3 regions of the Mesorhizobium sp. M0119 genome follow, and region 1 is predicted to be linked to each of the others. Evidence: predicted binding sites of a transcription regulator. Region 1 holds the regulator's gene; each other region holds the start of a gene.
What was found. Region 1 encodes LexA, which represses DNA repair genes until DNA is damaged. Its sites were predicted from a motif close to TGTTCNNNNTGTGTTCNG; they were not measured.

Region 1 (4,206 bases):
TCGGCCAGCGCGATGCTCTTCTTGCGCACCGCCGTCATGTCGACATCGTTCCAGATGTCGAGCGCGCCTTTCAGCGTCCGCATCGACAGGATCGGCTGGGTGCCACACAGAAACCGGCGGATGCCGGTGCCGGCCGCATAGCCTGGCTCGAAGGCGAAGGGCCGTGCATGGCCCCACCAGCCGGTGAGCGGCTGCTGGATGTCGGCAAGATGCCGCTCAGCCGCATAGATGAAGGCAGGTGCACCCGGTCCGCCATTCAGATATTTGTAGGTGCAGCCAACGGCAAAATCGGCGTTTGCCTTGTCGAGCTCGACTGGCATCGCACCGGCGGTGTGGCAGAGATCCCAGACGATCATCGCCCCGGCCTCCTGGGCCCTGCGCGTCAGCCCCGGCATGTCGCGCAGTTCGCCCGACTTGTAGTTGACGTGGTTCACCAGCACCACGGCAGTGCGTTCGTCGATCAGCTCTTCGATGGTCGGCGCGTCGACCCCCGAGAGGCGCAGCAGCGTATCTTTTCGCGTCGAAACCACACCTTCAGCCATGTAAAGGTCTGCCGGAAAACTATCGCCCTCGGCGACGATGACCCGCCGCTGCGGCCGCATGGCCATGGCGGCGTGCAGCAGCTTGTAGATGTTGACCGACGTCGTGTCGCAGACCACCGTCTGGCCGGTCGCGGCACCGATCAGGCGCCCGAGCTGGTCGCCAAGTTCAAGCGGCATGTTGAACCAGCCGGCCGTGTTCCATGCGCGGATGAGATCATGCGACCATTCTTCGGTCGCGGCCTTGCGCAATTCATCGAAAGCGGCACGCGAAGGAGCCCCTAGCGAATTGCCGTCGAGATAGATCACTCCTTGCGGCAACACAAAGCGGTCACGCATCGCGCGCAGCGGATCTGCGGCATCCATCGCCTTTATGGCCGCGAGATCGGGAATTCCTGTCATGATTTGCCTGCTTCCCCAAAGATTCGACGCAACGCCGGACACGCATCGACTGTTCTTCCATTACCGGATAGCGCGCAGCAAGGCTCCACCAGCGAGAGGCAGCCTGACCAGGCGGTGGAAACCAGGAGTTAACCCGAGGTTGGCGTTTTGAGTTCGTTTCGTTCACGGTGCTTTGACCAAACCACACAGTCGATACGGGTTCACTTCCGTGCCCTTTGCCGACCGACGGCGGATGCCAGTGGCGCATTCTAGGAAGCCAGAAGGGCGCAAACGACAGCAGAATCAAGGCGATGAGGCTCGCGGCGGGTGAAAATGCGGCATTCCGGTAAGGGCGTGGTTTGTTTCCCGAGCCTTAACGCATTCATTAAACTTTAAACAGTTGCGGAACACAACTGGAACAGATAGTGTTTGTTCTGGGTTTGTTTTTCTGATTCTGTTGGGGGTCGCTATGCTGACACGCAAACAACACGAACTGCTTATGTTCATCCACGAAAGGTTGAAGGAAAGCGGTATCCCGCCTTCCTTCGACGAGATGAAGGAAGCGCTCGACCTGGCTTCCAAATCCGGAATCCACCGGCTGATTACAGCGCTGGAGGAGCGCGGCTTCATTCGCCGTTTGCCCAACCGGGCCCGTGCGCTGGAGGTGCTGCGCCTGCCTGACTCGATCGCCCCCGGCCTCAATGCGGCACGCAAGTTCTCGCCGAGTGTCATCCAGGGCAGTCTTGGGCAAGGCGCCCCTCGGCAGGGCAAGCCGACATCATCGCGCGTCCCTGCAGCCGGCAATGACGACGATGTCGTCGCCGCCGTTTCGATTCCGGTGATGGGCCGCATCGCCGCTGGTGTGCCGATCGACGCCATCCAGCACCAGACGCATTCGATTTCGGTGCCGCCGGATATGATCATGGGCGGCGAGCATTATGCGCTCGAGGTCAAAGGCGATTCGATGATCGAGGCGGGCATTTTCGACGGCGACACGGTGATCATCCGCAATGCCGATACGGCGAGCCCCGGTGAGATCGTGGTGGCACTGGTCGACGAGGAAGAAGCGACGCTGAAGCGGTTCCGCCGCAAGGGCGCTTCGATCGCCCTGGAAGCCGCCAATCCGGCCTACGAGACGCGCATCTTCGGACCAGACAGGGTCAAGGTGCAAGGCAAGCTCGTCGGACTGATCCGCCGCTACTGAGCTCCGCCCTTGGCGCCGGCTTTTGGCTTGTCGGTCCTGCGGTATGGCGGCAGGCCCCGCGCCGCGCGTGAAAATCTCCGCTGCATGTGCCAGGGCCGGTATGATTTTTCGACGGCGAAACGGATTTCGGCGCGTGTTGCCGCTTGTGGATCGAAATAGACGGCCGCACTTCCCGCGCGCGCTAGTTGCCGTTTGGTGACGACGAGGACCAGCCGGTCATAGTAGCAGGGATTATGGGCGGTGGCGTCGTCGATGACGATCAAGCTGGCAAAGGCGCAGGCTGGCCGTGCAGTATCGCGGTCCTTGGCTTGCGCGATGATCGCGCCGGATGGATGCCTGGCAAGGCAGAGGCCGTCCGTGCAAATGAACGGCATGCCCGGCGGTAGGTCGGCCGGATCGGCAATGTCGAATTGCGGATCGTTCTTTCCAGGTGTTTCCGGCGCGACGATAGCCTCTGATGTGAGCGCGCGTTTCCAGTTGTCGATGGTGAACTCATTCGGGCGTGCCCGGTTGACCGCAAGTTCACCGCTGCCGATCGGCAGCGCGACCAGCCGTGCGTCCTCCGAGATCAATACGTCGGGTACACGCGTCTGCGTTGTCGTTAGCAAGCCGGCGAGCGCAAAAGGAAGTGCCGCGAGCCGCAACCAGGTCGTCGCCATGCTGGCAATGACGAGGGCGATCGTCACCAGAAGGACGGATCTCAGCGAAATCAGCCCGACCGCATCGATCGGCGAGCGCTCGGAGATCCACCCGGACAGGGCGATCATCGCCGTCAGCCCCTTGCCCATCACGTAGAGGAAAGGCCCATCCGCGCCGAACGGCATCGCCAGCGCACTGAGGACGGCGAAGGGCATGACGACCAGTGAGACGATGGGCATGATGGCCAGATTGGCGAACAGGCTGAGCGGCGCCACGCGCTGGAAATGCCATATGGCGAAAAGCGCCGTGGCGCTCCCTGCAATGATCGAGGTCATCGCCAGGCCGCCCATGCCCAGCAGGACCTTTCGAGTGGCAAAGCGTAGCGGCGACCGCCGGGGCGGCGGGGTGGTGGCCCTGCCGGCGAGGTAATCGGACCAGCCTGCATAGGCGCCGACAAGGGCCGCCGTCGCGGCGAAGGACATCTGGAAGCTCGGACCGACCACCTCGTGCGGCGACACCAGAATGACCGCGATGGCCGAGATCGCCAGGTTGCGCATGGTGAGCGCGGCCCGGTCGAACAGCACGGCGATAAGCATCACCGCCAGCATGATGAAGCTGCGTTCGGCCGCTACCACAATGCCGGAAAAGACGAGGTAGGCCGCAATCGAAAAAAGCGCGGCGGCCGCGGCATATTTCTTGACCGGCCGTCGCGATGAGAAATCGGGAAACAGCGCAAAGGCGCCGCGTAGCAGCGCCATGATGGTGCCGGCGACCAACGCCATATGCAGCCCCGAGATGGAGATGATGTGGTAGATGCCTGTACGCCGCATCGCTTCGTTGATCTCCTCGGGAATGCCGGCGCGCACGCCGACGATCAGCGCAGCAGCAATCTCGCCCTCGGCGCCGCCAATGCGGCTGCGGATATGGTCGGCGATGGATTCGCGCGCGTCTTCGATCGCCGAAGAAAGCCGCGCGGCAAGCGGGATGCTGCCCGACGACACGACTTTCGGATTGCCGAGAAAAAAGCCGCTGCCGCCGATACCGGCGAAATAGCTGTCGAAGGAGAAATCATAGCTGTCGGGCCGCACCGGCCCGGTCGGCGGCAGCAGCCGCACATAGCCGGAGATCTCGGAACCGGCGGTCAGCTCAGCCGGTATTTTCATCGCCGAAACGCGGACCCGTTCCGGCATGTAGCGCAGTGTCGGCCTGGCGGTTGAGATCACATCGATCGTCAGCCTGATGCGGCCGCTCGCCATGGGCTCGTACGATACGACGCGACCCGTCAGCCGCGTCGAGATTTCGGAACCGAGCATATGCGTCCCGACACGCCAGGTCTCGAACTTGGCGGCAAGCACGCCAAGCGCGCAGAGCAACGCCACCATGAAGCACAGGCGCGTCCTGGGCCATGACCGCGAGACGACGGCACAAAGGGCTGCCAAGGCG
Region 2 (4,206 bases), on a different contig from region 1:
GACGCCGGAAGCGCTGGAGCCGATCTTCGAAAAGCGCATGGACGGCTTTTCCGAAGTGTTCCACCGCATCTCCTACGACAAGATCGGCACTTCGACGATCCAGAGCCGGGCAACCGGCGGCGTCGTCAACGCCACCTTCGTCTTCGTGCTGCCGGGCTCGCCGGGCGCCTGCAGGGACGCCTGGGACGGCATCTTGAAGCCGCAGCTCGACTATCGGCACATGCCCTGCAACTTCGTCGAGATCATGCCGCGCCTGGACGAACATTTGCGGCGCGGCTGAGGCGAGCCAAGGGGTCAGCCGGCTGATCCCTTCAGCGAATGACCGGCTCGCCGTGAAACCGGCGGCGCGACGGCGGCGACACGCCGAAGCCGACTTCCATCATCAGCCGCGGCGTGCGCGTCGGCACGGTACCCATATGGAAGCCGAACGGGTCCTCGACAAAGCCGAGACCGGCCTGCCCGGTCAGCGTGACCGGGCTCTGCTCGCCATAGACGCCCAGCACCTCTTCCGCCGAATGGCCGACCAGAAGCGTCAGCTGATGCTTCAGGATGCGGCGGTTGTGGGAGCCGCGGACATAGACATGCGGCCCGGTGTCGGCGTCGACCGGCACCAGGTAGAAAAAGAACTTCAGCATGCGCCAGTCGTCGAGGTCGAAATGGTATTTGCCGAGGGAGGCCATGTTCTTGTCGGCGTCCGAGACGCCACCGGTCGGAAAGCTCCACCAGATGCGGGTGGTGATCAGCTTGGCCTGACTGCCGAGATAGTGCGCCGCGACGTCGAGAAGCAGCGGATCGCGCTGCACGGCGACCGCCGCGCTGCAGTCGAGGACCCGCTCGAAGTAATGGCCGCTGAGGAGCGGACGGCCGAAATGCTTTTCGGCATCGGCGTGTTTTTCGGGCAGGAATTCCAGCCGGCGGTCGAAATTGCCGAAGCATGGCGTGTGCTCGGCGAAGCGGGCGATCTCCTCATGGATGGCGGCCGGCAGCATCAGGCCCGAATAGAGCCCCTCCGTCTGCAGCGCGCCAACGACGGCATCGCGATCGACGCCGGCGAACATCGTTTCACCGACATTGCGCGCCGGCGGAACGGGCTTCGCACCGCGCCAGTGCAGGCGCCGCGCCGGCATCGTGCGCGCCAGCATGAACATCGGCAGCCATGCCGGATTCTCGCGAAGGTCGGAAAGATAGGTCGGAATGCGGGCGGCGATGCGGCGCAGCGTACCGCCGTTGCGTGCGATCGCCTCGAGGCTTGCAGCGCCGGACTTGTCAGGGCTTGAAAGGGTCATCGGGGTCCTCAAAAATGTCGAGGGAACAGCATCGACATTAGTCGTCGCCGCTCCGGCACACCCCAAACCCTATTCGCCCATATCGCTGGGAATGGTAACGCCCGGCCAGATTTTGTGCAATGCACAATAAGCGACGACCCGCCAGAAAATTTGCTTGGCCCCCGGACCGGGACGGTAAGCCGTCACTTCCGCGGCGCGACCCAGATCTCGGCGTGGAGCCTCCTGGTCGCCAGACCGCGGGCGATCGCTTCGGCGCTGCGGGCGTTCTTCGACAGCGCCGCGGCCTGACGCTTGCTGATCACCAAGCCTTCGGCGAGAGCGCGATTTCCGGCAAAGACGCGCGACAGGAACGGCGCGCGGCTGCCGCGTGCCCGCGAGAACCGCGCCGCCATGGTTTGCCTCGCGGTATGGGCGACGACCTCGTCGATCCAGCCCTCCCCCAGCCGCGCGCCCGGTTCCAGCAAAAGCAGCCAGTCGCCCTTGGCCTGCCTGATGCCGGCGGCGATGCCGCCGCTGACGTAGTGGCAGCCGGCATGTTCGGCGACGCGGTGCGTCTGATCGGTCGAGCCGGTGTCGCAGACGAGAACATCGCGCACCACGCCCTCGACCGCGCCGCCGATCAGCGAGGCGAGCGTGCGGGCAAGGCCCTCCTCGTCATTCAGGGTTTCGATCAGGACGCTGAGCATGTTTAGCCGAATAGCGGAAAGCGGTGGGCAGCGCCAGTTTTTGCGGTGCACCGCGAGAAAGTTCTTGCTTTGTTCTCATCGATACGATAGGAATACATTCATGAGCAGAGCGATTCGACAGCGGGCGGACAGTCCCTGGGAAAGGGCCAAAATGGAACAGATCGTGCGTGCCGATATTGCCGCCTTCGGCGCTGGCAGGGCCGAGATGGCGAATGCGATGATCGAGCAGAGCGGCATGCGCGTCCGTCCGGACCGCAATCGCGGCAGGTCGGCGGGCATCAATCCGTCCGGCCGTTTCGAGCCGGTCAGCCGGCATGTGTTCGACGATGGCTGGAATTCGCTGGAGGAGCTGCCGCCGTTCAAGACCGAGGTACAGGTCGAGAAGCCGCGCACCATCATCACGCGCAACGAATCGCCCGACATCTCCTTCGACCGCTCGATCAATCCCTATCGCGGCTGCGAACATGGCTGCGTCTATTGTTTCGCGCGGCCGACGCACAGCTTCATGGGCCTGTCGCCGGGGCTGGATTTCGAATCGAAGCTGTTTGCCAAGCCGGATGCGGCGCGGCTGCTCGACAAGGAATTGTCCAGGGATAATTACCAGCCGCGCACCATCGCCATCGGCACCAATACCGATCCCTACCAGCCGATCGAGAAGCAATACCGGATCATGCGCGAGATCCTCGAAGTGCTGGAGGCGCGCGGGCATCCGGTCGGCATCGTTACCAAATCGGCGCTGGTGACACGTGACATCGACATTCTGTCACGCATGGCCGAACGCGGGCTGGCCAAGGTGGCATTGTCGGTGACGACGCTCGACCGCATGCTGGCGCGCACCATGGAGCCACGCGCGTCGACGCCGACCAAGCGGCTGGAGGCGATCAGGCAGCTTTCGGATGCTGGCATTCCGGCCTCGGTGATGGTCGCGCCGATCATCCCCGGACTGACCGACCCGGAGATGGAGCGCATCCTCGATTCGGCGCAGGCAGCGGGTGCGCGCGAGGCCGGTTATGTGCTGCTGCGCCTGCCGCTGGAGGTCGCGCCGATCTTCAAGGACTGGCTGCTGCGCCACTATCCCGACCGCTATCGCCACGTCATGTCGCTGATCCGTTCGATGCGCGACGGCAAGGACTACGATTCGGAGTGGGGCAAGCGCATGAAAGGCTCCGGCCCGTATGCCTGGCAGATCGGCCGGCGCTTCGAGATCGCTGCCAAACGGCTCGGCCTCAATGCCGAGCGGCGCTCGCTGAGGACCGACCAGTTCGTCCCCGCAGCCAAGGCAACCGAGCAGCTGATGCTGCTGTGACAAAGCGTCTCGCGCCAGCCGCTTGAAGCGGCCGCAGCAGGCGAAAAATCCCGTCCGGCCTGTCCTGTCCCCGGGCTTCCGACGGTAACCCTCCGGGTCCGGTGCCCCGCCCGACCCGGAGGGGACTTGCGGAGAATCGGAGCCGATGCGAACCTCGCCGCACCATGGCTCGCCCGCGTTCCGATTCTCCGCTTCTCTTCGAAATCGTCGAGAAACCCGACTTCTCGTTCGAGACGAAGGCGATGGCCGAAGGCCTGTGGCCGGTGGCGGGAACGGACGAGGCCGGCCGCGGCCCGCTCGCCGGGCCGGTCGTGGCGGCAGCGGTGGTGCTCGATCCCGCCAACATCCCCGACGGCCTCGACGATTCCAAGCGGCTGACGCATTTGCAGCGTGAGGCGCTGTTCCTGAAAATCCTCGGCTCAGCGCTCGCCGTATCGATGGCGTCAGTCAGCGCCGAAGGCATCGATGCCAGCAACATCCTCAAGGCCAGCCTGGAGGCGATGCGCCGTGCCGTGGCAGGCCTGTCAATCCGGCCGAAGCTGGCGCTGGCCGACGGCCGCGACGTGCCGCCCGGCCTGCCCTGCGAGGGCAGAGCGCTGATCAAGGGCGACCAGCGCTCGCAGTCGATCGCCGCAGCCTCGATCGTCGCCAAGGTGATGCGCGACCGCATGATGTGCGGCTGCGGCAGCCATCATGCGCATTACGGCTTCGAGTTGCATATGGGCTACGCCACCGTGCGCCATCGCACGGCGATCGATCTGCACGGGCCGGTGGCGCGGCTGCACCGCGCCTCCTTCGCGCCGTTCCGGTTCGGCGGCACCGAGGTGCTGGAGGAAGAGGGTTTTTCGGGCCTGGATTGAGCGATCCGGCCAGGCGTAATCTCCCCCTTGAGGGGAGATGGCCGGCAGGCCAGAGGGGGTCGCCTCGC
Region 3 (4,206 bases), on a different contig from region 1:
GCACGCGGGCACGCGCTGGCGATCGCGGCTGCCTAAAGCAATTCCAGGAAAGTGTGAAACGGTTTTCCGTCCGGAATTGCGTCAAAACAAAAGATAGAGCGGTTCGGCGTTTCCGTGAAACGCTGAACCGTTTTAGGCTCACCTTGCGCGAAAACTCCGGAAAGTAACAACCGCCGTCTGTGGCTCGCCAGGCAGAAGACGTTCAGATATCCAGCACTTCCGTCTCGGCGAATTCCGCGCGTTCCTGGATGAAGCGGAAGCGGGCGTCGGGCTTGGTCCCCATCAATGCGTCGACCGCATCCTTGGTTGCCGCCTCGGCGTCGATAACGTCGACCCTGAGCAGTGTGCGCTTTTTCGGGTCCATGGTGGTTTCCTTGAGCTGAGCAGCCATCATTTCGCCCAGCCCCTTGAAGCGGCCGATTTCGACCTTGCCGCGCCCGGTGAATTCGGTGCGCAGGAGTTCGTCCTTGTGCGCATCGTCGCGCGCATAGGCGACCTTGCCGCCTTGCCGGATCGAATACAGCGGCGGCACCGCCAGATAGAGATGGCCGCCGCGGACCAGGCTCGGCATCTCCTGGTAGAAGAAGGTGATCAGCAGCGAGGCAATGTGGGCGCCGTCGACGTCGGCGTCGGTCATGATGATGACCCGGTCATAACGCAGGTCCTCGTCGCGGTATCTCGAGCGTGTGCCGCAGCCCAATGCCTGGATCAGGTCGGATATCTGCTGGTTGCCGGCAAGCTTGTCGTTGCCGGCGCTGGCGACGTTGAGGATCTTGCCGCGCAGGGGCAGCACCGCCTGGCTGGCGCGGTCGCGCGCCTGCTTTGCCGAACCGCCGGCCGAATCGCCCTCGACGATGAAAAGCTCGGCGCCGGCGGCGGCATTCTGCGTGCAGTCGGCGAGCTTGCCGGGCAGACGCAGCTTGCGCACAGCACTCTTGCGCGACACTTCCTTTTCCTGGCGGCGGCGCACCCGCTCGTCGGCGCGCGCGATCACCCATTCGAGCAGTTTCGAAGCTTCCTGCGGATTGTCGGCCAGCCAGTGGTCGAACGGGTCGCGGATGGCGCTTTCGACGATGCGGATCGCCTCGATCGTCGCCAGCCTGTCCTTGGTCTGGCCGACGAATTCCGGTTCGCGGATGAACACCGACAGCATGCCCGCCGCCGAGATCATCACATCCTCGGACGTGACGATCGAGGCGCGCTTGTTGCCGACCAGATCGGCATAGGCACGCAAGCCGCGCGTCAGAACGTTGCGGAACCCGGCCTCATGCGTGCCGCCCTCCGCGGTCGGGATGGTGTTGCAATAGGAATTGATAAAACCGTCGCCGCCGAACCAGGTCACCGCCCATTCGAGCGAACCGTGGCCGCCCTGCTTCTCGCTCTTGCCGGCGAACATTTCACGGGTCACCTGGAATTCGTCGCCAAGCGAGGCTTTCAAATAGTCCTTGAGGCCGCCCGGAAAATGGAATTCTGCCTTGGCCGGCGTCGTGTCCTTTTCCTTGATCAGCGAGGGATCGCAGGTCCAGCGGATTTCGACGCCGCCGAACAGATAGGCCTTTGACCGCGCCATGCGGTAGAGCCGCGCCGGCTCAAAAGCCGCGCCCTTGCCGAAAATCTGCTCGTCTGGATGGAAGCGGATCTTCGTGCCGCGGCGGTTGTGCACCTCGCCGAGCTGCTCCAGGCCGGTCACAGGAATGCCGCGCGAGAACTTTTGCCGATAAAGTTTCCTTCCCAGCGCGACCTCGACCTCGAGATGGTCGGACAGCGCGTTGACGACGGAAACGCCGACACCGTGCAGGCCGCCGGATGTTTCGTAAACCTTACTGTCGAACTTGCCGCCTGAATGCAGCGTCGTCATGATGAGTTCGAGCGCCGGCTTCTTGAATTTCGGGTGCGGATCGACCGGGATGCCGCGGCCATTGTCGGTAACGGACAGGTATCCGTCGGCGGAAAGTTCGACATCGATGAAGGTCGCATGGCCGGCGACCGCCTCGTCCATCGAATTGTCGATGACCTCGGCAAACAGATGGTGCATCGCCTTGTCGTCGGTACCGCCAATGTACATGCCCGGGCGCCGGCGCACCGGCTCCAGCCCCTCCAGCACCTCGATGTCGGCGGCACTGTAGCTCTCGCTGGCGTCACGGGCCGCCGGCCGCTTCGCCGCCTGCACCAGCGGGTCGGCTGGGCGCACGGCGGCGCGAACCGGTTGCGGCTGCTTACCCAAATTGGCAAAAAGATCGTTGTTGTCGTCCATGCTGGTTCTGGATTCCGATGCTGCGAATCACCACCCGATACTGCCACGCTTTTCGCGGGCAGGCGACGGAGGTTCCTGTTACGTTCGAGGATAGAGCCTCTTACTGCAAAACCATTCGACAACCAAGCGGCGGAAATGGGGTCGAAGCCTGGAGCATCGACGTTTTGTAAACCCTGTCCGAAGGTTACGCCGGAAGATTGGCTGAAAAAACGGTATTTGCGGACTGTCGCTGACCTAGAATGCAGCGGAACCCTCAAGAGGCTGTCGCTTTAGCATGTTGGATTACAGTTCGCTCCTGCTCGCGGCGGCGCTGTCGGGCACGTGCCTCAGCATCACCATGTTTGCGATCTGGTTCACCGCGCCACAGGCACGATTTGTGCTGACGGTGGCGTGCGGCATTCTCGTGCTCGTCGCACATGTAGTGTTGTTCTGGCATTACACCAGGGATCCAAGCGCCTGGCTTTGCCAGATCGTGCTTGTGCTTCTCAGCCTCGGCCTCCTGATTATCTGCCTGTCGGCCATGCAATATCTCAGCATAGGCGACTACAGGCGAGCCATCTTGCCGGCCTTGGTTGCGATGGCTGTTTGCGCGGGCGCGACGTATCTCGGGTTTGATGGTGTCGGCTTTATTGTCACCTACGCGACGGTAACGGCGCTGCTCTCGCTCATCGGGGCGATGTTCTGGATTGAGGGTGGTCACGATCGCCGGATATTGCTGGTCGTCTCGTTCCTGAGCGGCGTCTGTGCGCTGTCGTTCGGACTTTGCGGCGCGGTCCTGCTGGTCAAGGGCCAATGGGTGCTCGGTGTAGCACCGGACAATTGGGCCGAGCGGGTGAATTCCGTCGTGGCCGTCGCCTGCATGACCGGGCTCGGCGCATTGACGCTCTCCCTGCACCATTTGCAGGCGCAGATCGAACTTAAGGCCGAGACGATGACCGATCCATTGACCGGGCTGATGAATCGGCGGGCGTTGACGGCACTCTACGGCGAGCGGGTCTTCGGTCCGTTCATGTCCGTCGCCATGTTCGATCTCGACCATTTCAAGAGGACGAACGACGTATTCGGTCACCCGGTCGGCGACCAGGTCCTGCGCCGCTTTGCCGCCGTCATCAGGAAATACGCCCGGACCGGCGTCGACGCCTTCCGACTGGGCGGCGAGGAATTCGTCCTCGTCCTGTCGCGGATGACGGAAGAGAAGGCCTATGATGTTGCGAGCAAGATCAGCGTCGCCTTCGGCACGGAAGTCGTGGCCACCCAGCTTGGTCCGTTGCGAAGCACAGTCAGTGGCGGCATCGGCTTTGGCGGAACAAGCGGCACCGGTCTCGACGATGTGTTGGCCGAAGCCGACGCAGCACTCTATGCGGCAAAGCGCGCCGGGCGAAATCGCGTCGTCGCCCGGGACCGGGCGAGCAAGGCCGACGGGCCGGCCTTGCGTTCTGCCTGATTGAGGCTTCTATCTTCTTGTTAGACCATGATCTTGTCCGAAAACCGGATTCCACTTTTCGGGATCATGATCTATTCCGCCGCACCCAGATATTCCGACAGCGGCGGGCAGGAGCAGACCAGGTTGCGGTCGCCGGCGACGTTGTCGATGCGTGACACCGGCGGCCAGTATTTTGCCGCGGTATCGGCATCGCCGGCGGGGTAGGCCGCCTCCAGACGCGAATAGGGATGGGTCCACTGGCCGGCCAACGCCTCGGCGGCGGTGTGTGGCGCATTGACCAGAGGATTGTCGGCCAAGGGCCATTCGCCCTTCGCCACCTTGGCTGCCTCGCCGGCTATGGCGATCATGGCCTCGCAGAAACGATCCAGCTCGCGCTTGGGCTCGGATTCGGTCGGCTCGACCATCAGTGTGCCGGCCACCGGGAACGACATGGTCGGCGCGTGAAAGCCATAGTCGATCAGCCGCTTGGCGATATCGTCGACGCTGATGCCGGCGCTGTCCTTGAGCA

Region 2: the regulator LexA is predicted to act here: its motif matches at 2,032-2,049, upstream of NKJ40_RS29445 (PA0069 family radical SAM protein).
Region 3: the regulator LexA is predicted to act here: its motif matches at 2,325-2,342, upstream of parE (DNA topoisomerase IV subunit B).

Annotation. Positions count from the first base shown of each region.
Region 1 covers NZ_JAMYTU010000009.1:156,430-160,635, forward strand. Annotated here, with positions in the region: gene kynU (kynureninase) at 1-941, opposite strand, end outside; gene lexA (transcriptional repressor LexA) at 1,390-2,124, shown strand; gene NKJ40_RS11935 (ComEC/Rec2 family competence protein) at 2,118-4,206, opposite strand, start outside.
Region 2 covers NZ_JAMYTU010000060.1:11,330-15,535, forward strand. Annotated here, with positions in the region: gene moaB (molybdenum cofactor biosynthesis protein B) at 1-280, shown strand, start outside; gene NKJ40_RS29435 (phytanoyl-CoA dioxygenase family protein) at 312-1,286, opposite strand; gene NKJ40_RS29440 (glycosyltransferase) at 1,469-1,972, opposite strand; gene NKJ40_RS29445 (PA0069 family radical SAM protein) at 2,124-3,278, shown strand; gene rnhB (ribonuclease HII) at 3,443-4,138, shown strand.
Region 3 covers NZ_JAMYTU010000016.1:9,145-13,350, reverse strand. Annotated here, with positions in the region: gene NKJ40_RS16775 (DUF2336 domain-containing protein) at 1-36, shown strand, start outside; gene parE (DNA topoisomerase IV subunit B) at 203-2,254, opposite strand; gene NKJ40_RS16765 (GGDEF domain-containing protein) at 2,529-3,698, shown strand; gene gcvP (aminomethyl-transferring glycine dehydrogenase) at 3,770-4,206, opposite strand, start outside.